Regions from separate parts of the Streptomyces sp. NPDC036822 genome, predicted to be linked through region 3. Evidence: riboswitches for the same ligand, from Rfam matches in the RefSeq annotation. Region 3 holds a riboswitch; each other region holds the start of a gene.
What was found. A riboswitch is a leader RNA that binds a small molecule or an ion and turns the genes downstream of it on or off. The one in region 3 is predicted to bind cyclic di-AMP.
Positions count from the first base shown of each region.

Region 1: linked by a shared signal. The riboswitch ahead of ACZ68P_RS12020 (M23 family metallopeptidase) and the one ahead of ACZ68P_RS20510 (M23 family metallopeptidase) in region 3 are both predicted to bind cyclic di-AMP.
Region 2: linked by a shared signal. The riboswitch ahead of ACZ68P_RS29630 (C40 family peptidase) and the one ahead of ACZ68P_RS20510 (M23 family metallopeptidase) in region 3 are both predicted to bind cyclic di-AMP.

Region 1 covers NZ_JBVJPY010000004.1:305,280-313,132, forward strand. Annotated here, with positions in the region: gene dxs (1-deoxy-D-xylulose-5-phosphate synthase) at 1-630, shown strand, start outside; gene ACZ68P_RS12000 (aspartate aminotransferase family protein) at 627-2,159, shown strand; gene ACZ68P_RS12005 (helix-turn-helix domain-containing protein) at 2,251-2,898, shown strand; gene ACZ68P_RS12010 (DUF6126 family protein) at 2,919-3,074, shown strand; gene ACZ68P_RS12015 (tyrosine-protein phosphatase) at 3,124-3,936, opposite strand; cyclic di-AMP (ydaO/yuaA leader) riboswitch at 4,327-4,482, shown strand; gene ACZ68P_RS12020 (M23 family metallopeptidase) at 4,487-5,434, shown strand; gene ACZ68P_RS12025 (SGNH/GDSL hydrolase family protein) at 5,606-6,400, shown strand; gene ACZ68P_RS12030 (STM4011 family radical SAM protein) at 6,387-7,271, opposite strand; gene ACZ68P_RS12035 (STM4012 family radical SAM protein) at 7,281-7,853, opposite strand, start outside.
Region 2 covers NZ_JBVJPY010000017.1:103,613-111,465, reverse strand. Annotated here, with positions in the region: gene ACZ68P_RS29660 (urease accessory protein UreF) at 1-576, opposite strand, end outside; gene ACZ68P_RS29655 (urease subunit alpha) at 587-2,308, opposite strand; gene ACZ68P_RS29650 (urease subunit beta) at 2,301-2,630, opposite strand; gene ACZ68P_RS29645 (urease subunit gamma) at 2,647-2,949, opposite strand; gene ACZ68P_RS29640 (TetR/AcrR family transcriptional regulator) at 3,090-3,710, opposite strand; gene ACZ68P_RS29635 (ABC transporter permease) at 3,818-4,807, shown strand; cyclic di-AMP (ydaO/yuaA leader) riboswitch at 5,283-5,455, shown strand; gene ACZ68P_RS29630 (C40 family peptidase) at 5,459-5,935, shown strand; gene ACZ68P_RS29625 (ATP-binding protein) at 6,096-6,548, opposite strand; gene ACZ68P_RS29620 (8-amino-7-oxononanoate synthase) at 6,762-7,853, opposite strand, start outside.
Region 3 covers NZ_JBVJPY010000008.1:205,464-213,316, reverse strand. Annotated here, with positions in the region: gene ACZ68P_RS20525 (DNA gyrase/topoisomerase IV subunit A) at 1-630, opposite strand, end outside; gene ACZ68P_RS20520 (M16 family metallopeptidase) at 876-2,234, shown strand; gene ACZ68P_RS20515 (M16 family metallopeptidase) at 2,261-3,628, shown strand; cyclic di-AMP (ydaO/yuaA leader) riboswitch at 3,863-4,028, shown strand; gene ACZ68P_RS20510 (M23 family metallopeptidase) at 4,042-4,824, shown strand; gene ACZ68P_RS20505 (GntR family transcriptional regulator) at 5,037-5,720, shown strand; gene ACZ68P_RS20500 (HPr family phosphocarrier protein) at 6,126-6,407, opposite strand; gene ACZ68P_RS20495 (bifunctional acetate--CoA ligase family protein/GNAT family N-acetyltransferase) at 6,591-7,853, shown strand, end outside.

The sequences.
Region 1 (7,853 bases), on a different contig from region 3:
GCGGGCGTCACCGGCACCGACGGCGCCTCCCACAACGGCGTGTGGGACCTCTCCCTCCTCCAGGTCGTCCCCGGACTGCGGATCGCCGCCCCGCGCGACGCCGACCGGCTGCGGAGTCAGCTGCGCGAGGCCGTCGACGTCGACGACGCGCCCACGCTGCTGCGCTTCCCCAAGGCGACGGCGGGCGAGCCGATCCCCGCCGTGGGCCGGATCGGCGGGATGGACGTCCTGCGTGAGGAGTCGGACGCGGAGATCCTGCTGGTGGCCGTCGGCGTGATGGCCGACGTCTGCCTGCGCAGCGCCGACCTGCTCGCCGCCCGCGGCCTGCGCTGCACGGTCGTCGACCCCCGCTGGGTCAAGCCGGTCGACGCCGCGCTCGCCCCGCTCGCCGCCCGGCACCGGCTGGTCGCCGTCGTGGAGGACAACAGCCGTACGGGAGGGGTCGGCGCCTCCGTCGGTCAGGCGCTGCGCGACGCCGGCGTCGACGTACCGCTGCGGAACTTCGGCGTCCCCGACCAGTTCCTCGCACACGCCAGTCGCGGCGAGGTGCTCGCCGACATCGGGCTCACACCCGTGGAGATCGCGGGACGGATCAGTGCCGCCCTGGCACACGAGGAGAAGGCGCGATGAGCGACGCGAGAGGCGGCGACGCCACCGACGGATCGACGGACGACCCGGCGCGGGCCCCGTCCGCGGCACCGGCCGGGCACCCGGCGGATGCCGTGGCGGAAGCTCCGGCCGGACGCCCGGCGGGGGCCGCGCCGGGCGTGGGGAAGAGCGGGGAGTTCGACCTCGCGGCCCTGCTCGCCGCGCGGGGGGCCGAGCGCTACGAGCTGCACACCCGGCACCTCAACCACCAGCTCCCGCGCATGCTGCACACCCTCGGCTTCGACAAGGTGTACGAGCGGGCGGAGGGCGCCCACTTCTGGGACTCCGAGGGAGGCGACTACCTCGACATGCTGGCCGGCTTCGGCGTCATGGGCCTCGGCCGGCACCATCCCGTCGTCCGCAAGGCGCTCCACGACGTCCTCGACGCCTCTCTGGCGGACCTCACCCGCTTCGACTGCCAGCCCCTGCCCGGACTGCTCGCCGAGCGGCTGCTCGCCCACAGCCCCCACCTGGACCGGGTCTTCTTCGGCAACAGCGGCACGGAGGCGGTGGAGACCGCCCTGAAGTTCGCCCGGTACGCCACCGGAAGGCCGAGGGTCCTCTACTGCTCCCACGCCTTCCACGGCCTGACCACGGGCTCCCTCTCGGTCAACGGCGAGAGGTCCTTCCGCGACGGCTTCGCCCCGCTCCTTCCCGACACCGCGATCGGTCTCGGCGACCTCGACGCGCTGGAGCGGGAGCTGCGCAAGGGGGACGTCGCCGCCTTCGTCGTCGAGCCCGTCCAGGGGAAGGGCGTCCACGAGGCCCCGCCCGGTTTCCTGCGCGCGGCCCAGGAGCTGCTGCGCCGGCACGGGGCCCTGCTGATCGCCGACGAGGTGCAGACGGGACTCGGAAGGACCGGCGACTTCTACGCGTACCAGCACGAGGAAGGGGTCGAACCGGACCTGGTCTGTGTCGCCAAAGCGCTCTCCGGCGGCTACGTACCCGTCGGGGCGACCCTGGGTAAGGACTGGATCTTCAAGAAGGTGTACTCCTCGATGGACCGGGTCCTCGTCCACTCGGCCAGCTTCGGGTCCAACGCGCAAGCCATGGCGGCCGGCCTTGCCGTGCTCTCGGTGATGGAGTCCGAGGGCACGGTGGCCCACGCGCGGAGGATGGGCGAGCTGCTGTCCTCGCGGCTGAAGGAGCTCGTGCCCCGCTACGAACTGCTCCACGAGATCCGCGGGCGCGGGCTGATGATCGGCATCGAGTTCGGGCGGCCGTCGTCGCTCGGGCTGCGCGGCCGGTGGACCATGCTGCAGGCCGCCCGCAAGGGACTCTTCGCCCAGATGGTGGTGGTCCCGCTGCTCCAGCGGCACCGCGTCCTGACCCAGGTGTCGGGGGACCACATGGAGGTGATCAAGCTGATTCCGCCGCTGGTCATCGACGAGGCCGACATCGAGCGGTTCCTGACCGCGTTCACGGCGGTGATGGACGACGCCCACGGCGGTGGGGGGCTGATGTGGGACTTCGGGAAGACGCTGGTCAAGCAGGCGGTGGCCCAGCGCTAGCGGGGTGGTGCCGGGGGCGCGGCGGCGGAGGTGAGTTTGCCCCTGAGGCAAGAAACTTGCCTGGGGGGAAAGTTCCTGGCGCAATAGAGGGATGGAGCATCTTTCCGCGGGACCGTCCCCGGACCCCCTCGCGCCGGACGGCCCGGACGAAGCCGCCGCTCTTCCCGACATGGCTCCCCAGCTGCGCGGGCTGCGCCGACGGCGCGGGCTCACGCTGGAGGCCGCCGCCCGCAGGGCCGGGCTCTCCCCGGCGCACCTGTCCCGCCTGGAGACGGGCCGTCGCCAGCCCTCGCTGCCGATGCTGCTCGCGCTGGCCCGTATCTACGGTACGACGGTCTCCGCGCTCCTCGGCGAGGTGCCCGCCGAGCGCGACCCCGTCATCCGCGCCGGCCGGTCCGAGCCCGTCGAGGCCGACGGCTGGATCTACCACCAGGCCGGCGGGCCCGGGCGCGCCCTGCAGGCGCTCCGCGTCCACGTGCCGTACGCCACCCGCTCCGACCTCGTGCGCGTCCACCCGGGTGAGGAGTGGCTGCACGTCGTCGCCGGCCGCGTGCGGCTGTCGCTGGGCGACGCGGTGCACGTCCTGGACCCGGGCGACAGCGCCCATTTCGACTCGCTCACGCCCCATCGCATCGGCGCCGCCACGAGCGGCGGCGCCGACCTGCTCTTCGTCCACACGCTGATGCAGAGCCCCGCCGCCGAGACGTGTCTCGGTGACGGGACCGCGCTCCCGCGGTGAATCCACGGAAGGGATCCGACATGTCCGACAAATCAACTGCGGTCACCGGCGAGGAGCGAGGGGGCGGCAAGTTCCCCAAGGGCCTGGTCCTGCGCCTCTTCGCCTATCTCGTGGCCGGGCACCTCTTCGCCGGCTTCCTCTACCTGCTGTTCTCGCTCGGCGGCCAGAACCCGTGACCGGTGGCCCGGGGCCCGGTCTGCCGGGTGCCCGGTGCTCTTCGTCGGCTCAGGCTTCCGTGACCAGCCGCGCGCGCAGCCGCTCCCGCGTCTCCGGGGCGAGCGCGAGCCCCTGCGACAGGTAGTTCTCGGTCGTGCCCCAGGTCCGCTCCATGGTCTCGAACGCCGCCCGGAGGTACTCCACCCGCGCGTCGAAGAGGGGGCCGAGCAGCTCCATCACCTCGGGGGCCATCGCGTCCGCGGAGGTGGAGCTGCGACGGATCTTGTAACGGCGGTGGGGGTCGTTCGACTTGACGTAGTCCGCCTCGATCGCCTCCCGCTCGACGCCCACCGCGAGCAGCGAGATAGCTATGGACAGCCCCGCGCGGTCCTTGCCGGCGGCGCAGTGCATCAGGGCGGGGACACTGTCGTCGGCCATCGCGTGCAGGACGCGGCTGTGCTCCGCCGTCCGGTCGACCACCATCTTCCGGTATGAATCGGACATCCGGTCGGCCGCTTTGCCGCCGCCGAGGGCCTCGCGCAGCTGCTCCAGCGCGCCGCCGCTGACCAGCTTCCAGAACTCCTTGCCGTCGGCCGGGTCGTTGAGCGGGATGTTCACGTTCCGCACGCCGGGGAGTTCGACGTCCGCGCCCTCGACCTTCCGGTCGGCCGCGTTGCGGAAGTCGAAGACGGTGTGCAGCCCGAGGCCGGCGAGGAAGGCCGCGTCCTCCTCGGTGGCGTGCGCCAGGTGGCCGCTGCGGAAGAGGCGGCCGAACCGGACCGACCTGCCGTCCACGGTCGGCAGGCCGCCCACGTCCCGGAAGTTGCGGACCCCGCTCAGCTCGGGTTCGGTCGACGAGACCTGCGGCAGCTGCTGCGTCACGAGTGCTCCTGAGTGTTGGCGGACTTCGACGATACGAGATCGGTTCCTGGGGCAATCATTCCGGGTGGCGGCCCCCGCGCACACCCCTCGGACGGGAATGGGTGTTCTGTCCGAATTGGGGCCTTGGTGATAACGCGCCCTGGTAACAGGGGAGATGGGTTTCGGTGCGTGAGCAGCGTCATAACCGTGACGGAACGTGCCTGATCGTCTTTCGCGAACTCCCTGCGCGAAAAGGGGATCGAGGTGGCGGCATCCACGGAGGGTGACCGGAATTCCGGGCGGAAATCAGCCCACGGAATGCGTGGGGAATAAGACGGCTTGTTCGCGCCGACAGGCTCGTCTACGGTCACCGTCAATCCGGTCGGACCGCCGAATCCTGCCACCGTCCGGAATCCGCACCCACCCACGTATGGCAGGAGCGGGGGACCCAGGTAGTACGCCGATCCGGTCGATCCGGAACGGCTTGGGGTGAAGTCGCGCGCCATGGCGACCGGGCAACTCCAGCCCGAACCCGACAGCTCACCTCGCAGGCGACGGAGAGGAATTCGCCATGCCCGCGAAGGGTAAGCACCGCCGTCCCAAGGTCAACCCGATCACGCGCGGATTCGTCGCCGCCGGAACGGGCGGCGCCGTCGTCGCCCTGCCGCTCCTCGGCGCGACCGGAGCCCACGCCGCCGAGAAGTCCGCTCCCGCCGTGACTCCCGAGCAGGCCGTGGCCGCCGTCGCCGCCGCTCCCGCGAAGGCCCCGGCCGCCGCCGCCAAGGCGAAGCCCACGACGTACTCCGTCGTCGCCGGCGACTACCTGTCCAAGATCGCCACCGAGCACCACCTGGCCGGCGGCTGGAAGAAGCTGTACCAGGACAACCGCCAGGTCGTCGGCGAGAACCCCTCGCTGATCTTCCCCGGCATGAAGCTCACCATCGGCGCCAAGTCGACCGCCAAGGCGCCCGCGCCCAAGGCCACTGCCCCCAAGGCCGCGCCGAAGGCCGCCGCGAAGGCCGAGAAGTCCTCCTCCGACGACTCCGCGACGCGCAGCTCCCGCAGCGCCGAGCGCACGGCGGCGGCGCCCGCCCAGGAGCCGCGGGCCGCGGCCTCCGGCTGGGTCGCCCCCGTCAGCAACGGCGTCTCCACGCCGTACCGCGCCTCCGGCTCCATGTGGTCCTCCGGCTACCACACCGGTGTCGACTTCATGGCCTCCTCCGGCACCTCGGTCAAGGCCGTCGGCGCGGGCACGGTGTACTCCGCCGGCTGGAGCGGTTCGTACGGCAACGAGGTCGTCATCCAGCACGCCGACGGCACCTACTCGCAGTACGCCCACCTCTCCTCCCTCTCCGTCTCCACCGGCCAGTCGGTCAACGGCGGCGACGAGATCGGCCTGTCCGGTTCCACCGGCAACTCCAGCGGTCCGCACCTGCACTTCGAGATGCGCACCGGACCGAGCTACGGCTCGGACATCGACCCGCTCGAGTACCTGCGCCAGAAGGGCGTCGGCGTCTGACGCGTCCCGCGCACCCGCGAACCCCCGGGTACGCACCGGGCCCGGCACCTTCGTGCCGGGCCCTTCGCGTATTCCGCCTTGGCGCAATCTTGACCGGTGGCATATCTCACCCACCGTCAACACCTCCTTACGGTCGCGTAGGTCACACCCGTAAAGGAAGGATGTGCTCCCGTGGCAGACGATTCGAGATCAAGAGACATGGACGTATTCGGGTCGTACGCGGCGATCGGTGACAGCTTCACCGAGGGCGTCGGAGACCCCGGCCCCGACGGGAAGTACCTCGGCTGGGCGGACCGTTTCGCGGTCCTGCTCGCCGACCGGCTGCCGGAGCACGACGCGTTCCGATACGCCAATCTGGCCGTACGCGGCCGCCTCCTCGACCAGATCGTGGAGGAGCAGGTCCCCAGGGCCAAGGAGCTGGCCCCCGACCTGGTGACCTTCTGCGCGGGCGGCAACGACATCATCCGGCCCGGCAGCGACCCCGACGACGTCGCCGAACGCTTCGAGCGCGCCGTCGCCGACCTCACCTCCGCCGTCGGCACCGTCATGGTGACGACCGGGTTCGACACCCGCGACGTCCCCGTGCTGCGCCATCTGCGGGGCAAGATCGCCACCTACACCGCCCACGTCCGGGCCATCGCGGACCGCTACGGCTGCCCGGTCCTGGACCTGTGGTCCCTCAAGTCCGTCCAGGACAGGCGGGCTTGGGACGGCGACCGGCTGCATCTGTCGCCCGAGGGGCACACCCGCGTCGCGCTCCGGGCCGCCCAGGTCCTCGGCATCGAGGTGCCCGCCGACCCCGACCAGCCGTGGCCGCCCCTGCCGCCGCGAGGCACGCTGGAGGTGCGCCGCGACGACATCCTGTGGGCCAGGGAGTACCTCGTCCCGTGGATCGGCCGCCGGCTGCGCGGTGAGAGCTCGGGCGACCACGTGTTGGCCAAGCGGCCCGACCTCATGCCCCTGTAGGCGCGCCCGCCCCGGGAGGCGCGGTCGGCACGGCCGCCGGGATCCGCTCCAGGACCCCGCCCGCGAACACGTCGTACAGCGGCAGCGTCTCCAGGTGGACGTAGCCGATGTGGCAGTCGCAGACGGCCAGCGGGCAGGCGCGCGGGCGCAGGGCGGCACGGTAGGAACCGTCGTACAGAATGCCCAGCTCGGCCTTGACGAAGTGGCAGCGGCGCACCGTCCCGTCACCGTCGACGGAGATCACCGACTCGCCGGTCCGGCAGGGGAGACCGGCCGAGCGGTGCGGATGGCGGCTGTACGGGAAGAGGGGGTCGAGGGCCGTCCAGGCCTCGGCCTCCTCGTCGGCGTACGTGTGCCCCTCGGCCGCGTTCACCCAGAGGTAGACCGGTGACGGCAGCTCCGCCCTCAGCCGCCGTGCGTGGTCCAGGTGCTCCGGCAGGCCGACGACGCCCACGCTGAACCGCGTGCCCCCGGCGGCCAGCTCGTGGCACTTGGCGAGGAAGCGGTCGTACGGCGTCTGGCCGGGATGGTACGTGCACCAGAGCGCGAGGGTGCGGGGGTCGGCCTCCGCCAGCCAGTCGGTACGGCAGCTCAGATTGGTCTGGATCGCCACCCGCTCGACGTGCGGCAGCCGGGACAGTTCGGTGAGCGCCCGCCGGTACCAGCTCCGGACCAGGCCCTCTCCCCACGGAGTGAACAGGATCCGCAGCCGGTCGCCGGTCTGCCCGGCCGCCCAGGCGGAGAACCGTTCCAGCGCGGCCCGGTCGGCGCGCAGCTGCTCGCGGCTGTCGCGGCGCTTCGCGAAGGGGCAGTACGGACAGTCGTAGTCGCAGGAGGCGAGCGGCCCCCGGTACAGGATCGTCAGGTCCATCGGGTGCCCCTACTTCGGCTCGTAGGCGGCCATCGCCGCCCGTACGGCGGGGGAGAAGAGCTCCGGACCGATGCCGTCCGAATGCGCGAGCCCCTCGGGGGTGAGCCGCAGCAGCCCGGACGGCGCCGCCTCGTCCAGCCAGCCGAGCGCCTCGAACCGGCGCAGTTCGGCCGGGAAGTCGGCGAAGGGCGACGTGCCGAACCGGTCCTCGTAGTCGCGCGTGTCCATGCCCCCGGCCTGGAGCAGCGACTGGAGCAGATGCCGGCGGCGCGCCTCCTCCGCGTCGACCCACCGGCCCACCTGAACCCGGCGGAAACCGTCCGGTCCGGTGGCCGTGTACGTGTCGATGATGGAGCGGATCTCGCGCATGTCGACGGCGTAGTCGAAGGAGTAGTGCAGCGACGAGGTGTACGAGCGGGCCCCGCAGCCGAGACCGATCATCCCGTCGGTCTGGCAGGCGTAGTCGTCCGGGCCCAGGGGCGGGGCGTCGGTCCGGCGGAACATCCGCATCGACACCTGTTCGTAGCCCTCGGCGAGCAGGTGGTCCCGGCCCCGGCGGTAGAGGCGCAGCCGGCGGCGGTC
Region 2 (7,853 bases), on a different contig from region 3:
GACGCCCGCGTGGGCGGCGGCCGCGGCCCGCTCGGCGACCCGGTCGAGCTCGGGCGCGAGGCGGGCGAGGACGGCGGTGGCCTGGAAGGGGTCGAGGCCGAGGAGGCGGACGACGGCCGTGGCGGGGCCGCTGACCGTCTCGTAGGCGGCGCAGTGGGCGGCGTCCTCGGGCCCGAGGCCGGCGGCGCGGGCCGCGACACCGAGGACGACGGGCTGGTGGGCGCCGCGCGGGAAGGCGGCGGCCAGTGCGTCGAGGTCGGCGCAGGGCCAGACCGACCGCGCCGCCCGCATCATCTGCCGGCCGAGCCTGCGGGCCGCGGCGCGCAGGGCGGGCGAGGGCGTGCGGGCGTCGGCGGCCGCGTCGAGCTCGTGCGGGTCGTGCCCGAGCGCGGCCGCGGCGGCGAGGGCCGCGGAGGTGAGGCCGGTGGTGTGCAGGCGGCCCCGGCAGAACGCGGCGAGGCCGGCGGCGTCGGTGATCCGGCCGGCCTTGACGGCGGCCTCGGCCCCGCCTGAGTGGGCGTGCCCGCCGGCGGGGAAACGCCCGTCGGCGAGCACGAGGAGTGCGGAACGGCTCATCACGGGCCCGTCAGAAGAGGAAGTAGCGCTGGGCCATGGGCAGTTCGGCGGCGGGCGCCGGTTCGACCGGCTCGCCGTCGATCGTCACCGTGAAGGTGTCCGCGTCGACCTCGACGCGGGGCAGGGCGTCGTTCTCCCGCATGTCGGCCTTCGTGACCCGCCGGGTGCTGCCGATCGCCACGAACTCCTTGTGGACGCCTAGCCGTCGGGGCAGGTCGTCCTCGAGGGCCGCCTGGGCGGTGAAGTTGACCGATCCGGCGGCTGCCGCCTTCCCGAGCGCCCCGAACATCGGGCGGGGCAGGACGGGCTGCGGGGTGGGGATGGAGGCGTTGGCGTCGCCCATCTGCGCGTACGCGATCTGGCCGCCCTTGAGGACGGTCTGGGGCTTCACGCCGAAGAAGGCGGGGTCCCAGAGGACCAGGTCGGCGAGCTTCCCGGTCTCGACCGATCCGATGAGGTGGTCCATGCCCTGGGCGACGGCCGGGTTGATCGTGTACTTGGCGACGTAGCGGCGGACCCGGTGGTTGTCGGCGCGGCCGTCGCCGGGCAGGGCGCCGCGGCGCTTCTTCATCACGTGGGCGGTCTGCCAGGTACGCAGGATCACTTCACCGATGCGGCCCATGGCCTGGGAGTCGGAGGAGATGATCGAGATGGCGCCGAGGTCGTGCAGGACGTCCTCGGCGGCGATGGTCGAGGGCCGGATGCGGGACTCGGCGAAGGCGAGGTCCTCGGGGACGGCGGGGTTGAGGTGGTGGCAGACCATCAGCATGTCGAGGTGTTCCTCGACGGTGTTGAGGGTGTGCGGCCGGGTGGGGTTGGTGGAGCTGGGCAGGACGTACGGCTCGGAGACGACGCTGATGATGTCGGGCGCGTGGCCGCCGCCCGCCCCCTCCGTGTGGTACGCGTGGATGGTGCGGCCCGCGATGGCGGCCAGCGTGTCGCCGACGAAGCCCGCTTCGTTCAACGTGTCGGTGTGGATGGCGAGCTGGGCACCGGTCTCGTCGCAGACGCCCAGACAGGCGTCGATGACGGCAGGCGTCGCCCCCCAGTCCTCGTGGATCTTGAAGCCGAGCGCCCCGCCGCGCAGCTGGGAGTGCATGGCCTCCCGCGACATGGTGTTGCCCTTGCCCAGCAGACCGATGTTGACCGGGAAGGTGTCGAGCGCCTCGAACATCCGGGCCAGGTGCCAGGGGCCGGGCGTGACGGTGGTGGCCTTGGTGCCTTCGGCCGGTCCCGTTCCGCCGCCGACGAGGGTGGTGATGCCGCAGGCGAGCGCCTGGTCGACGAGGGTGGGCGAGATGAAGTGGACGTGGGCGTCGACGGCGCCGGCCGTGACGATCTTCCCGTTGCCCGCGATGATCTCGGTCTCCGGGCCGATCACGAGGTCGGGGTGGACCCCGTCCATGGTGTCGGGGTTGCCCGCCTTGCCGATGCCGGTGATCCGCCCGTCCCGGATGCCGATGTCGGCCTTGACCACGCCCCAGTGGTCGACGATGACCGCGCCGGTGACGACGGTGTCGGGCGCGCCCTCGGCGCGGGTGGTCCGGGCCTGTCCCATGGACTCGCGGATGACCTTGCCGCCCCCGAAGACGGCCTCGTCGCCCGCGCGACCGGGGCCGCCGGAGCGGTCCTCCTCGATCTCGACGAGCAGGTCGGTGTCGGCGAGCCGGATCCGGTCGCCGGTGGTGGGGCCGAACAGGTCGGCGTAGGCGGCGCGGTGGAGCTCAGGCATGGTCGGCGCCCTTCGGGTCGAGCGGGCCCGCCGTCTCGCCGCGCAGCCCGGGGACGACCCGGCGGCCCGCGAGCGGTACGAGTTCGACCTCGACGGGGATGCCGGGCTCGAAGCGCACGGCGGTGCCGGCGGCGATGTGCAGCCGCTGTCCGCGCGCGGCGGCGCGGTCGAAGTCGAGGCCGGGGTTGGCCTCGGCGAAGTGGTAGTGGGAGCCGACCTGCACGGGCCGGTCGGCGGCGTTGAGGACGGTGAGGCGGGTGACGGGACGCCCTTCGTTGAGGGCGACCGGCTCGTCCGCGTGGAGGATCTCTCCGGGGATCATCGGCGTCGCTCCCCGGTCACACGATGGGGTCGTGGACGGTGACGAGCTTGGTGCCGTCCGGGAAGGTGGCCTCGACCTGGACGTCGTGGATCATCTCCGGGATCCCGGCCATGACGTCGTCGCGGGAGAGCACCGTGCGCCCGGAGGCCATGAGTTCGGCGACCGTACGGCCGTCGCGGGCGCCCTCGAGGATGTGCGAGGTGATGAGGGCGACGGCTTCGGGGTGGTTGAGCCTCACTCCGCGCGCTCTGCGTTTCTCGGCCACGTCGGCGGCCACGTGGATCAGCAGTCGTTCCTGTTCGTGCGGGGTCAGTTGCACGCTTCCACCTCATCGTCGTCCACCGGGCGGTTCCCTCCCGGACAGCAGCGGACCTTACCGATCTTCAACACTCTGTTGAGCTGCGGAGACGCGCTGCGGGGCCGGACATTGCACGTTAGGGCGGAAGTTTTTCCGACGCGTTAACTCGGGCTTTGCGTCTCCATGGACATCAGTCCGCGCAGCCCGTCCTCCAGGACCTCGACCTCCACGTCGCCGAACAGGGCCTGCTGGGCGATGAAGCCCTGGGCGGTGGCGATGAGGGTGCGCGCGACCCGGTCGGCAGGGACGTCGGCCGCCATGAGCCCGTTCGCGCGGTAGGCGTCGACGAGCGTCGACCAGACCTCGCGCATGGCGCGGTACCCCTCGGAGAGGGTCGCGTAGAGCTGCTCGTTGCGCAGGGTCTCGGACCAGACCTGGAGGATGAGCCGGGCGAAGGCCTGGCGGTCCGCGCCCACGATCCGCTCCTCCAGGAAGAGCCGCAGGACCGAACCGAGCAGCACGTCGGGGGTGGGCGGCGGGGTGGTCCGCGCGGCATCCTCGAACGCGCCGCGGATGCCGGCGAACGCCTCCGAGGCGATGGCGGCGATCAGCTCCTCCTTGCCTCGGAAGTAGCGGTAGACGGCGCCGGCCGAAAGGCCCACCTCGCCGAGGACGTCCTGCATCGAGGTGGCGTGGAAGCCGTTGCGGGCGAAGCAGCGCGCGGCGCCGTCGAGGATCTGACGGCGGCGGGCGTCGAGGTGTTCCTGAGAGACGCGAGCCATGCCCCGAATCTAAAACGAACATTCATTCTTGACAAGCGGCCACTCCGGCGGGACAGTGACTCCACCGCCGTAAAACGAACGATCCTTCTCTTTGAATGGGAGTCGCCATGCCTGCCAACGGCACCCGCAAGACCCTCGCGGTGATGGTGTTGATCCCGGTCGTCGCGGCCCTTGCCCTGTGGGCGTTCGCCTGGCCCGCCGCCCGCGTCGCGCCGCACGACCTGCCGATCGGCGTCGCGGGCCCCGCTGCCGCCGCCGCCCCGCTGGAAGGGCGCCTCGCCGAGCGCGACGGCGCCTTCGAGGTCCACCGCTTCGACTCCGAGGCAGCCGCCCGTGCGGCGATCGAGGACCGGGTCGTATACGGCGCCGTGGTCGTCACCCCGCAGGGTCCGCGGCTGCTGACCGCGTCCGCCGCGAGCCCCGTCGTCGCGGGGCTCCTGCGGGAGGCCGTCACCGCCCAGGTCCCCGCCGGCACGCAGGTCGAGGTCATCGACGTCGTTCCCACGCCCGCGGGCGACCCGCGCGGCAGCGCGTTCGGATCGAGCCTCTTCCCCCTCGTCCTGTCCGGCACGGCCGCGGGCATCGTCACCACGGTCCTGGGCCTGCGCCGCGGACGGGCGGTCCTCGCCCTGTGCGGCGCCGCCGCGCTCGCCGGGATCGTCGGCGCCGGACTCGCCCACAACTGGCTCGGGGCGCTCACCGGCGACTGGTGGGCCGAGGCCGGTGTCCTCGCGCTCACCGTCCTCGCCATCGGCTCGACGCTCGCGGGGCTCGCCGCGCTGCTCGGCAAGGCGGGCTTCGGCATCGGGGCACCCCTGATGGTCCTGTTCGGCAACCCGTTCTCCGGCGTGGCGAGCGCGCCCGAACTGCTGCCCGCGCCCGCGGGCGCGCTCGGTCAGCTGCTGCCGCCGGGTGCGGGCGGCTCGGCCCTGCGGTCCGTGGCCTTCTTCGACGGCGCCGGCGCGGGCTCACCGCTGCTGGTGCTGGGTGTGTGGGTGGCGCTCGGCCTCGCCGCGGTCACCCTGGGCGGGCGCCGCACCCGGGCCGCCGCCGAGCCGGACCCCGCACCGGCCCCACGGCCCGCACCGGTGGGCTGACGCCCCCTCCTACCGCCGCGTGCCTCCGCTGTAGCGGACGGGGGCACGCGGCTTCCGCACGGGCGCCGGAGGTCCCGGGGCGGCGCGAAGACGCCGGGCGGACCGGGTCACTCTCCCGAGGACCCCGGCGAGTTGACATTCTCGCGTGTCGTGTCGAGGTCCACTCGGCCCACGGAGGGCGCAGAAAGCCTCCCCCTTTCGGCGTAGTCGATGAATCTACATATGGCCGGGGCGGGTTGCAGCGCAGCTGTACACATCTGGCTGAATCAGGCGTCCCACCCCTGGTACGGGGCTCGTCGGGCAAACCTCTGAAGATCACGAAACCTACTTGTCCACCCGAACGGATCAGTGGTGAGGAGCCTCACATATCGCCGTTTCAACTCGGATTTCACCCCGGATGTGGGTCAAGATCCCTGACGACGACAAGCCCCCGCCACCACGGCGGGGCGGTCCGGGCGGACGCCGAGTCCTGCCGCTGTCCCGGACGTCTGGTCGACAGAGGTGGATCGGCAGGAGTGGAGGACCCGAGCAACACGGGACGACCGAGCAGGTGGGCCGTTCCTCGGGGTGAAGCCGCAGCCGCGGCCGGGCATCTTCGCCTGCCCGAACCCGACAGGTCATCCTTCACAGGCGGCTGACGAAGGGTTGCGCATGACTGCGCAGATTCATGTCCCGTCCCTGCTGTCCCGGGCCGGAGCCGTCTCGGCTCTCACCCTCGCCGCCGTCGGGGGCACGCTGCTGGCACCAGGTGCCGCACCGGAGGCCCAGGCCGCGACCTCACACGCCGGCAAGGCGCTGAGCATCGCGGCCTCGAAGAAGGGATCGCCCTACAAGTACGGAGCGGCCGGACCGAGCCGGTTCGACTGCTCGGGGCTCACGCTCTACTCGTACAAGAAGGCGGGCAAGTCACTGCCCCGTACCGCGCAGCAGCAGTACAACAAGACCAAGCACATCTCCGCCTCCAGCAGGCAGCAGGGGGACCTGGTCTTCTTCCACTCCGGCGGAAGGGTCTATCACGTGGGCATCTACGCCGGTCAGAACAGGATCTGGCACTCCCCCAAGACCGGTTCCTGGGTGAAGCTCGACAAGATCTGGTCCTCGAAGGTGTACTACGGCCGCGTCCGCTGACGCGCGCCGGCCGGGCGCCCGCCGGGCGCGGCCGGTGTCCGACGGGTGCCGTCGGGCCCACGACGGCTGACGGGACGTCGGGCGGATGACCGGGCCTCGGACGGGCGCGGTGCCGAAGGGTCGCGATGGCGCCGCCGCCCTCGACGCGGCTCACACCGCCTCAGGCGCCCCCGAGCGGGGCCGGCACCGGGCGCCGGGCCGTCCAGGGCAGGTTGATCCAGACCGTCTTGCCCCCGTCGTCCGTCGGGGCGACCGTGAGCCGGCCGCCCGCCTCCGCCGCGAGGAAGCGGATGATCACCATCCCTCGGCCGTTGTCCTGCTGCACCGCGGCCGGGAGTCGCCGGGGCCAGCGGGGGTGGCTGTCGGTGACGCCGACGCACAGCCGCTCCTCGCGCTCCAGCCGGACGTCGACGGTGAACGTGGGCGACTTCCCGAAGGTGTGCTGGACGGCGTTGGTGGCCAGCTCCGAGACGATCAGCCGGATCGAGTCGGCCGTGTCGCTGCCGGCCTCGAGCCCCCATTCCCGGAGGACGTCGTCCACATATCTCCGGGCGGTGGACACCGAGGCGGGATCGCTCGGCAGCGTGACGGATGCTTCCTGGTGGTCTGCCATGGCGACGCTGTCCTTCCCACCGGGGCCCCGCCCCGGACTGCACTTCGCGTCAGGGTGCCACCGATCGGGCCGCCATAGGGGCCGATCCACCAAGATATGCATATATCTATCGCCCGAAGCGGTGAACTCCGTCCTGTCCCGGATGGACAGGACGTGCCCGCGTCACCCTGTCCGGCGCGGACGGAGGCGTGCGCGCGGGCGCCGTGGACAGCCTCAAGCCAGGGGCGGAGCCGTCCGGACGATCGTGGCCACCGCCTCGGCGATCTGGGCGTCGCCCAGGTCCGCGCGCGCGGTGAGCCGCAGCCGGGAGATCCCGTCCGGCACCGACGGCGGCCGGAAGCAACCCACCGCGAGACCCTGCGCGCGGCAGTCCGCCGCCCACCGCAGCGCCGCCTCCGGCGACGGGGCGCGCACCGAGACCACGGCCGCGTCCGGGCGCACGGCGGTCAGCCCGGCGTCGGTGAGGAGCCGGTGCAGGGTGGTCGCGACCGTCCTCGCGCGCCCGGCCAGGGCGGGGTCGCCCTGGATCAGGCGCAGGGCGGCGAGGGCGGCGCCCACGGCGGCCGGAGCGAGCCCCGTGTCGAAGATGAACGTCCGTGCCGCGTTGATCAGGTGCTCGATGACCCGGGCGGGGCCGAGGACGGCGCCGCCCTGACTGCCGAGCGACTTGGAGAGGGTCAGGGTGGCGACCACGTCCGCGTCGCCCGCGAGCCCGGCGGCGTTCAGCGCGCCGCGGCCGCCCTCGCCGAGGACGCCGAGACCGTGGGCGTCGTCGACGACGAGGGCGGCGCCGTGAGCGCGGCAGGCGGCGGCGAGTTCGGTCAGGGGCGCCTTGTCCCCGTCCACCGAGAAGACCGAGTCGGTCACCACGAGGGCCCGCCGGCCGCCATGGGCGTGGAGTGTCTTGCGGACGGACTCGGGGTCCGCGTGCGGGACCACGGCCGTCTCCGCGCGGGACAGCCGGCAGCCGTCCACGATCGAGGCGTGGTTGCCGGCGTCCGAGACGATCAGCGAGTCACGGGCGCTGAGCGCGGTGAGGGCCGCCAGGTTGGCGGTGTAGCCGGAGGAGAAGACGAGGGCCGCCTCGAAGCCACAGAAGTCGGCGAGTTCGCGTTCGAGGCGGGAGTGCAGCCGGGTGGTGCCGGTGACCAGCCGGGAACCGGTGGAGCCGGCGCCCCAGCGCCGGGCCGCCTCGGCGGCGGCCTCGGTGATCTCGGGGTGCCGGGTGAGGCCGAGGTAGTCGTTGCCCGCCAGGTCGAGCGGCTCCGCCTCGGCGGCGCGCGGCCGCAGCGTGCGGACGAGACC
Region 3 (7,853 bases):
GATGAGGTGCCGGGCGGCCGCGATCACCTCGCCGAGGTTGTGCGGCGGCATGTTGGTCGCCATGCCGACCGCGATGCCCGAGGCGCCGTTGACCAGCAGGTTCGGGTACGCCGCCGGGAGCGTGACCGGCTCCTGCTCCTGGCCGTCGTAGTTCGGGGAGAAGTCGACGGTGTCCTCGTCGATGGACTCCGTCATCAGCAGTGCGGCCGACGCCATCCGGGACTCGGTGTACCGCATGGCGGCCGGCGGGTCGTCGTTGCCCAGCGAACCGAAGTTGCCGTGGCCGTCCACGAGGGGGAGCCGCATGGAGAACGGCTGCGCCATCCGCACCATCGCGTCGTAGATCGACGCGTCGCCGTGGGGGTGCAGCTTGCCCATGACCTCGCCGACGACACGGGCGCACTTCACATAGCCGCGGTCGGGCCGCAGCCCCATCTCGTTCATCTGGTAGACGATGCGGCGCTGCACCGGCTTCATGCCGTCGCGGGCGTCCGGCAGCGCGCGGGAGTAGATCACCGAGTACGCGTACTCGAGGAAGGAGCCCTGCATCTCGTCGACGACGTCGATGTCGAGGATTCGCTCCTCGAACGCGTCGTCCGGCGGCGGTGTCTTCGTGCTGCGGCGGGCCATCGCGGCTGCGGCTCCTTCACCAACAAGGTTGATCTGACGCGGACCATTGTGGACCGTCCCACCGACAACGCCGACCGCGACCCGGGAATGGGTGGTTCCGCACCGCCTCCGGCCGCCCCTGGGCCGGACGCGACGCGTCCGCGACCCGGAAGAGGGAAGCCTCGAACCTGCGGGAACTTCGCGAGGTGTCGGTGCGCTTGCATACAGTGGCAGGACTTTTCCATATCGCGATCGAAGGGACGTACATGCCCATGGGTCACACGGCCACGGCCGAGGCCGGCTCCGGCGGCCTGACAGCGACCGAGCACCGGCTGGCCAACGGCCTGCGCGTGGTGCTCTCCGAGGACCACCTGACCCCGGTCGCCGCGGTCTGCCTCTGGTACGACGTCGGCTCGCGTCACGAGGTCGCGGGCCGCACCGGTCTCGCCCACCTCTTCGAGCACCTGATGTTCCAGGGGTCGAAGCAGGTCCACGGAAACGGTCATTTCGAGCTGGTCCAGGGAGCGGGCGGTTCGCTCAACGGCACGACGAGCTTCGAGCGCACCAACTACTTCGAGACGATGCCGACCCATCAGCTGGAGCTGGCCCTCTGGCTGGAGGCGGACCGCATGGGGTCGCTGCTGGCCGCCCTGGACGACGAGTCCATGGAGAACCAGCGCGACGTCGTCAAGAACGAGCGCCGCCAGCGGTACGACAACGTGCCCTACGGCACGGCCTTCGAGAAGCTGACCGCCCTCGCCTATCCCGAGGGGCACCCGTACCACCACACGCCGATCGGCTCCATGGCCGACCTGGACGCGGCCACGCTGGAGGACGCGCGGAGCTTCTTCCGTACGTACTACGCGCCGAACAACGCGGTCCTTTCGGTCGTCGGCGACATCGACCCGGAGCAGACCCTCGCCTGGATCGAGAAGTACTTCGGATCCATCCCGTCCCACGACGGCAAGCGGCCGCCGCGCGACGGCACGCTGCCCGACGTCATCGGGGAGCAGCTCCGCGAGGTCGTCGAGGAGGAGGTGCCGGCCCGCGCGCTGATGGCCGCCTACCGCCTCCCGCACGACGGCACCCGCGAGTGCGACGCCGCCGACCTGGCCCTCACCGTCCTCGGCGGCGGCGAGTCCTCCCGGCTCCACAACCGCCTGGTCCGTCGCGACCGCACGGCCGTCGCGGCCGGCTTCGGCCTGCTGCGCCTCGCCGGAGCGCCCTCGCTCGGCTGGCTCGACGTGAAGACCTCCGGTGGTGTGGAGGTGCCCGAGATCGAGACCGCCGTCGACGAGGAGCTGGCCCGCTTCGCCGCCGAGGGCCCCACGCCCGAGGAGATGGAGCGCGCCCAGGCGCAGTTGGAGCGCGAGTGGCTCGACCGGCTCGGCACGGTCGCCGGCCGCGCCGACGAACTGTGCCGCTTCGCCGTGCTGTTCGGCGACCCGCAGCTCGCCCTGACCGCCGTCAACCGGGTCCTGGACGTCACCGCCGACGAGGTGCGGGCGGTCGCCGCCGCCCGGCTGCGTCCCGACAACCGCGCGGTGCTGGTCTACGAACCGGTCACCGCCGAGCACGGCGACAGCGACAGCGAGAACGACGAGGAAGAGGGAGCGGACCAGTGAGCGACGCTGCCGCGGCTTTGACGAGCATGGAGTTCCACCCGCAGCCCCAGCCGGGCACCGCACGCCCCTGGGCCTTCCCGGCCCCGGAGCGGGGTGCGCTGGACAACGGCCTGACCGTGCTGCGCTGCCACCGTCCGGGCCAGCAGGTGGTGGCCGTCGAGATCTTCTTCGACGCCCCTCTGGAGGCCGAGCCCGAGGGCCTCGACGGCGTCGGCACGATCATGGCGCGGGCCCTCTCCGAGGGCACCGACAAGCACACGGCGGAGGAGTTCGCCGCCGAGCTGGAGCGCTGCGGCGCCACGCTCGACGCCCACGCCGACCACCCGGGCGTACGCGTCTCCCTCGAGGTCCCCGTCTCCCGGCTGCCCAAGGCGCTCGGCCTGCTCTCCGAGGCCCTGATCGCCCCGGCCTTCGACGACAGCGAGATCGAGCGCCTGGTGCGCAACCGGCTCGACGAGATCCCGCACGAGACGGCGAACCCGGCCCGCAGGGCGGCCAAGCAGCTCTCCAAGGAGCTGTTCCCGGCCGGCTCACGCATGTCCCGGCCGCGCCAGGGCACCGAGGAGACCGTCGCCGCGATCGACGCCACGGCCGTCCGAGCCTTCTTCACGGCGCACATCCGGCCCGCCACGGCCACCGCCGTGGTCGTGGGCGACCTGACCGACGTCGACCTGGACAAGGTCCTCGCCGAGACGCTCGGCGCGTGGACCGGCGACACCGCCGAGCCGCGCCCCGTCCCGCCGATCACGGCCGACGACACCGGCCGTGTGGTCATCGTGGACCGCCCCGGCGCGGTCCAGACGCAGCTGCTGATCGGCCGCGTCGGCGCCGACCGGCACGACCGCGTCTGGCCCGCCCAGGTCCTCGGCACGTACTGCCTCGGCGGCACCCTCACCTCCCGCCTGGACCGTGTCCTGCGCGAGGAGAAGGGCTACACCTACGGCGTCCGGTCCTTCGGGCAGGTGCTCCGTTCCGACGCCGAGGGCAACGGCGCCGCGATGCTCGCCATCAGCGGTTCGGTCGACACCCCCAACACCGGCCCGGCACTTGACGACCTGTGGAAGGTGCTGCGCACGCTCGCCGCAGAGGGACTGACCGACGCGGAGCGGGATGTGGCGGTGCAGAACCTGGTGGGTGTGGCGCCGCTCAAGTACGAGACCGCCGCCTCCGTCGCGGGGACGCTCGCCGACCAGGTCGAGCAGCACCTTCCGGACGATTTCCAGGCGCAGTTGTACGCGCGTCTGGCGGAGACGGGCACGGTGGAGGCGACGGCCGCGGTCGTCAACGCCTTCCCGGTGGACCGTCTGGTCACCGTGCTCGTGGGTGACGCGGCGCAGATCGAGGAGCCCGTGCGGGCGCTCGGCATCGGCGAAGTCACCGTCGTCACCGGCTGATCGAGGCGGAACACAGGCTGATCCAGGCGGAACACGCGCCACGGCGAGGACCCCGACGTCACCATACGTCGGGGCCCTCGCCTTTATTGATCTTTTGTCCGTATTGAGACGGAGAGTGGGTGTCTGCCCTGTGGCATGTCTTACAAACAGCCGAGTCCGTTTGCCGATTGAAAGACGGTCCGTTTAGCGTCAATCCGGCTGTTCGCCAGTTGCACCCGCCGCATCCGCGGCATCGGACAGTCATCGCCGAGTCCCCGTCAGGCGCGAGCCTGGGGAGCCGGGGACCCACACGAAGTCCCTGGGGTGAATCGGACGCCTTCGCATCCATGCGGAGGGGCCCGTAGGAGACCTTCCTGCTCCGAACCCGTCAGCTAACCCGGTAGGCGAGAAGGAAGGAAAGGATCAGCCACTACATGGCGTTCACCCGTGCCACCGGGAAGCATCGTGGTCCGAGCCGTCTGGCGCGCCGCAGCGCGGGCATCGCCGGCGTCGCGACCCTCGCCACCACCGGCGTCATCGGAACCCTCGCTTCCCCGGCGCTCGCCGCCGACACGGACACCCGCTCGCTCGAGGACACCGGCATGAACCAGGCCGTCGTCTCCGAGTCGCTGGCGGACCGGATCGACGTGCAGGCGGCCGCGCAGGAGCGGGAGGCCGTCGAGGCCATCGCGAAGGCGAAGGCCGAGGCCCGCGCCAAGGCGGAGGCGAAGCGCAAGGCCGAGGCCCGTGCCAAGGAGATCCGCGAGGCCAAGGAGCGCGCCGCCCGTGAGGCCGAGCGCAAGCGCCTGAACTCCTTCCAGCTCCCCGTGGCCGGCTCGTACGTCACCACCGGGTACCAGACCGGCGGCTCCCTGTGGTCCTCCGGCAGCCACTCCGGCGTCGACTTCCACGCCTCCTACGGCAGCGAGGTCGTCTCCGTCGGCTCCGGCACCGTGGTCGAGGCCGGCTGGGGTGGCGCGTACGGCAACAACATCGTCATCCGGATGAACGACGGCACGTACACCCAGTACGGGCACCTTTCGGCCATCAGTGTCTCGGTCGGCGAGTCCGTCACCCCGGGCGAGCGGATCGGCATCTCCGGCTCGACCGGCAACTCCACCGGCCCGCACCTGCACTTCGAGGCCCGCACGAGCGCCGAGTACGGCTCCGACATCAACCCGGTCGCGTACCTGCGCGCCCGCGGCGTGAACGTCTGACCCGTCCGCGTCCGGCGAACGCCCACGGGCCGCTCAAGGCCCGACGAAAAAGCCCCGGCTCGTACCGAGCCGGGGCTTTTTCGTCGGCCAAAAGATATCCATGGATCTCCGGTAGCCATCGGAAATACCGCCCCGCTGCAATAGAGTCACCGAAGAGTCGACGAACAGACGTCCATCGGATGGGTTTCGCGCGGAAAAGGCGGAGGTCGAACATGCGCATCCCGGCGCATTCGGTATGCACGGCGATTCGGGACGACATCGTCTCCGGTCTCTTCGAGCGCGGCAGCCGGCTGACCGAGGAGCAGCTGGCACGCCGTTACGGAGTCTCCCGCGTCCCGGTCCGTGAGGCGCTGCGCACCCTGGAGTCGGAGGGCTTCGTGGTCACCCGCCGGCACGCGGGCGCCCACGTGGCCGAGCCCACCGAGCAGGAGGCGGCGGACCTGCTGGACGTCCGGGCGCTCCTGGAGCCGCTGGGGGCCGCCCGCGCCGCCCAACGGCGCACGGACGCCCACCTCAAGGTGCTGCGCGGGCTGGTCAGGCTGGGTCAGGAGCGTGCCCGCCGCGGCCAGGGCGACGACCTGCGCTCCTTGGGCGGCTGGTTCCACGAGACCCTCGCGCAGGCGTCCGGCAGCCCGGCGCTCACGGCGCTGCTCACGCAACTGCGGCACAAGATCGCCTGGATGTACGCGATCGAGCCGGCCGCGCAGCCGGTCGAGGCCTGGGCCGAGCACGGGGCGATCGTCGACGCGGTCGCCCGCGGTGACGCCGAGCGGGCCCGCGCCCTCACGGCGCTGCACGCCGAACGTTCGCTCGTCCTGTACCGGCCGAAGCGGCCCGAGCGCGGCCGTGTGAGGGCTTCGCAACATGTCGTAAACACCGCGAGCATCCGGAATTAACGACCGGGCCGTATACAAAGAGAAGTAATGGGGTGGTGGAATTCTGCTGCCCGGAAATGCGGGGCCCGGAAAAGCCTCTCGCGTGATTTCCGTCGACGGGGCGCCGCGTCGGCGGGCTCGAGAATCCAGGCTGCCCGGAATCCTTTCCCCTGGAATCCCGCAGCCCGGGGCATCGGCCTCCCCGGGTCCTCGCCGTCGGAAGGCGCGAGCCGAACCGGACGCGCGCAGCCGAACCGGACGCGCGAGCCGGCCGGGCGTGAGAGTGGGTCGGACGCGTGAGCCGGCGGACGCGTGCGCCGCCCCGGCCGTGCGCGCTGCCGGGTGGTGGCCGCGTCCCGCCCCCCGGCAGACGCGAAAGAGCCGCGTCCGCCGGGGGGCGGGACGCGGCTCCTTCGTGAGGTGATGTCAGACGGTCTCGGGCAGCTCTTCGAGACCTTCGGCAACCAGCTTGGCGAGACGGTCCAGCGCGGCCTCGGCACCCTCGGCGTCCGAAGCGAGCACGATCTCCTCGCCGCCCTGCGCGCCCAGGCCGAGCACCGCGAGCATCGACGCGGCGTTCACCGGGTTTCCATCGGCCTTGGCGATCGTCACGGGGACGCCGGAGGCCGTGGTGGCACGGACGAAGATGGAGGCGGGGCGGGCGTGCAGGCCCTCGGCCCAGCCGACGTTGACGCGGCGCTCAGCCATGGTGTTGCCCTTCAAGTCTTAGCGGGTTGTCTAGACCAGTCTCTCATGTGTTGCGATGTGCTCGTGCCTGCCCGCGGCCCGGCGGAACGGCCCTCCGGCCCTCCTACCTTGCACGGCCCGCGCGGGGCACGCACGCCGTGCGCGACCGGTGCCACTGTCGTACCCCGGCCGTACGCTTGCCCCATGCAGAGCGCGTCGGAACAGCCGGACCCGGCCCAGCCGGAACACGCCTACCCGGACCACTGGGAAGCGGACGTGGTCCTCCGCGACGGCGGCACCGCACGCATCCGGCCCATCACCGTCGACGACGCCGACAGACTGGTCAGCTTCTACGAACAGGTCTCGGACGAGTCGAAGTACTACCGCTTCTTCGCGCCCTACCCGCGCCTGTCCGCCAAGGACGTCCACCGTTTCACCCATCACGACTACGTGGACAGGGTCGGACTCGCCGCGACCGTCGGCGGCGAGTTCATCGCCACCGTGCGGTACGACCGCATCGACGCCCGCGGCCTGCCCGCCTCGGCCCCCGCCGACGAGGCCGAGGTCGCCTTCCTCGTCCAGGACGCGCACCAGGGCAGGGGCGTCGCCTCCGCCCTGCTCGAACACATCGCCGCGGTGGCGCGGGAGCGGGACATCCGACGGTTCGCCGCAGAGGTGCTCCCCGCCAACAACAAGATGATCAAGGTGTTCACGGACGCCGGGTACACCCAGAAGCGCAGCTTCGAGGACGGGGCCGTGCGCCTCCATCTCGACCTGGAGCCCACCGACCGCTCGCTCGCCGTCCAGCTGGCCCGGGAGCAGCGCGCCGAGGCCCGCTCCGTGCAGCGGCTGCTCACCCCCGGCTCGGTCGCCGTCGTCGGCGCAGGCCGCACCCCGGGCGGCGTCGGACGGACCGTGCTGCGCAACCTCCTCGACGCCGGCTACACCGGGCGGACATACGCCGTGAACCGGGCCCTCGACCAGGGGGCGACCGCGCTCGACGGCGTGCCGGCCTTCCGCTCCGTCGCGGACATCGGGGAGCCGGTCGACCTGGCCGTCCTGGCGGTCCCCGCCGAACGGGTGCCGGAGGCGGTCGCCGACTGCGGCGAACACGGGGTGCGCGGCCTGGTGGTCCTCAGCGCGGGATACGCCGAGACCGGGACGGAGGCGGGACGGGACCGCCAGCGCGCACTGGTCCGGCAGGCCCGCTCGTACGGCATGCGGATCATCGGGCCCAACGCCTTCGGGATCATCAACACCTCGGACGGCGCCCGGCTGAACGCCTCGCTCGCGCCGCAGATGCCCGCGGCCGGGCGGATCGGCCTGTTCACCCAGTCCGGGGCCATCGGCATCGCCCTCCTCGCCGGACTCCACCGCCGGGGCGCCGGTCTCTCCTCCTTCATCTCGGCGGGCAACCGGGCCGACGTCTCCGGCAACGACCTCCTCCAGCACTGGTACGACCACCCG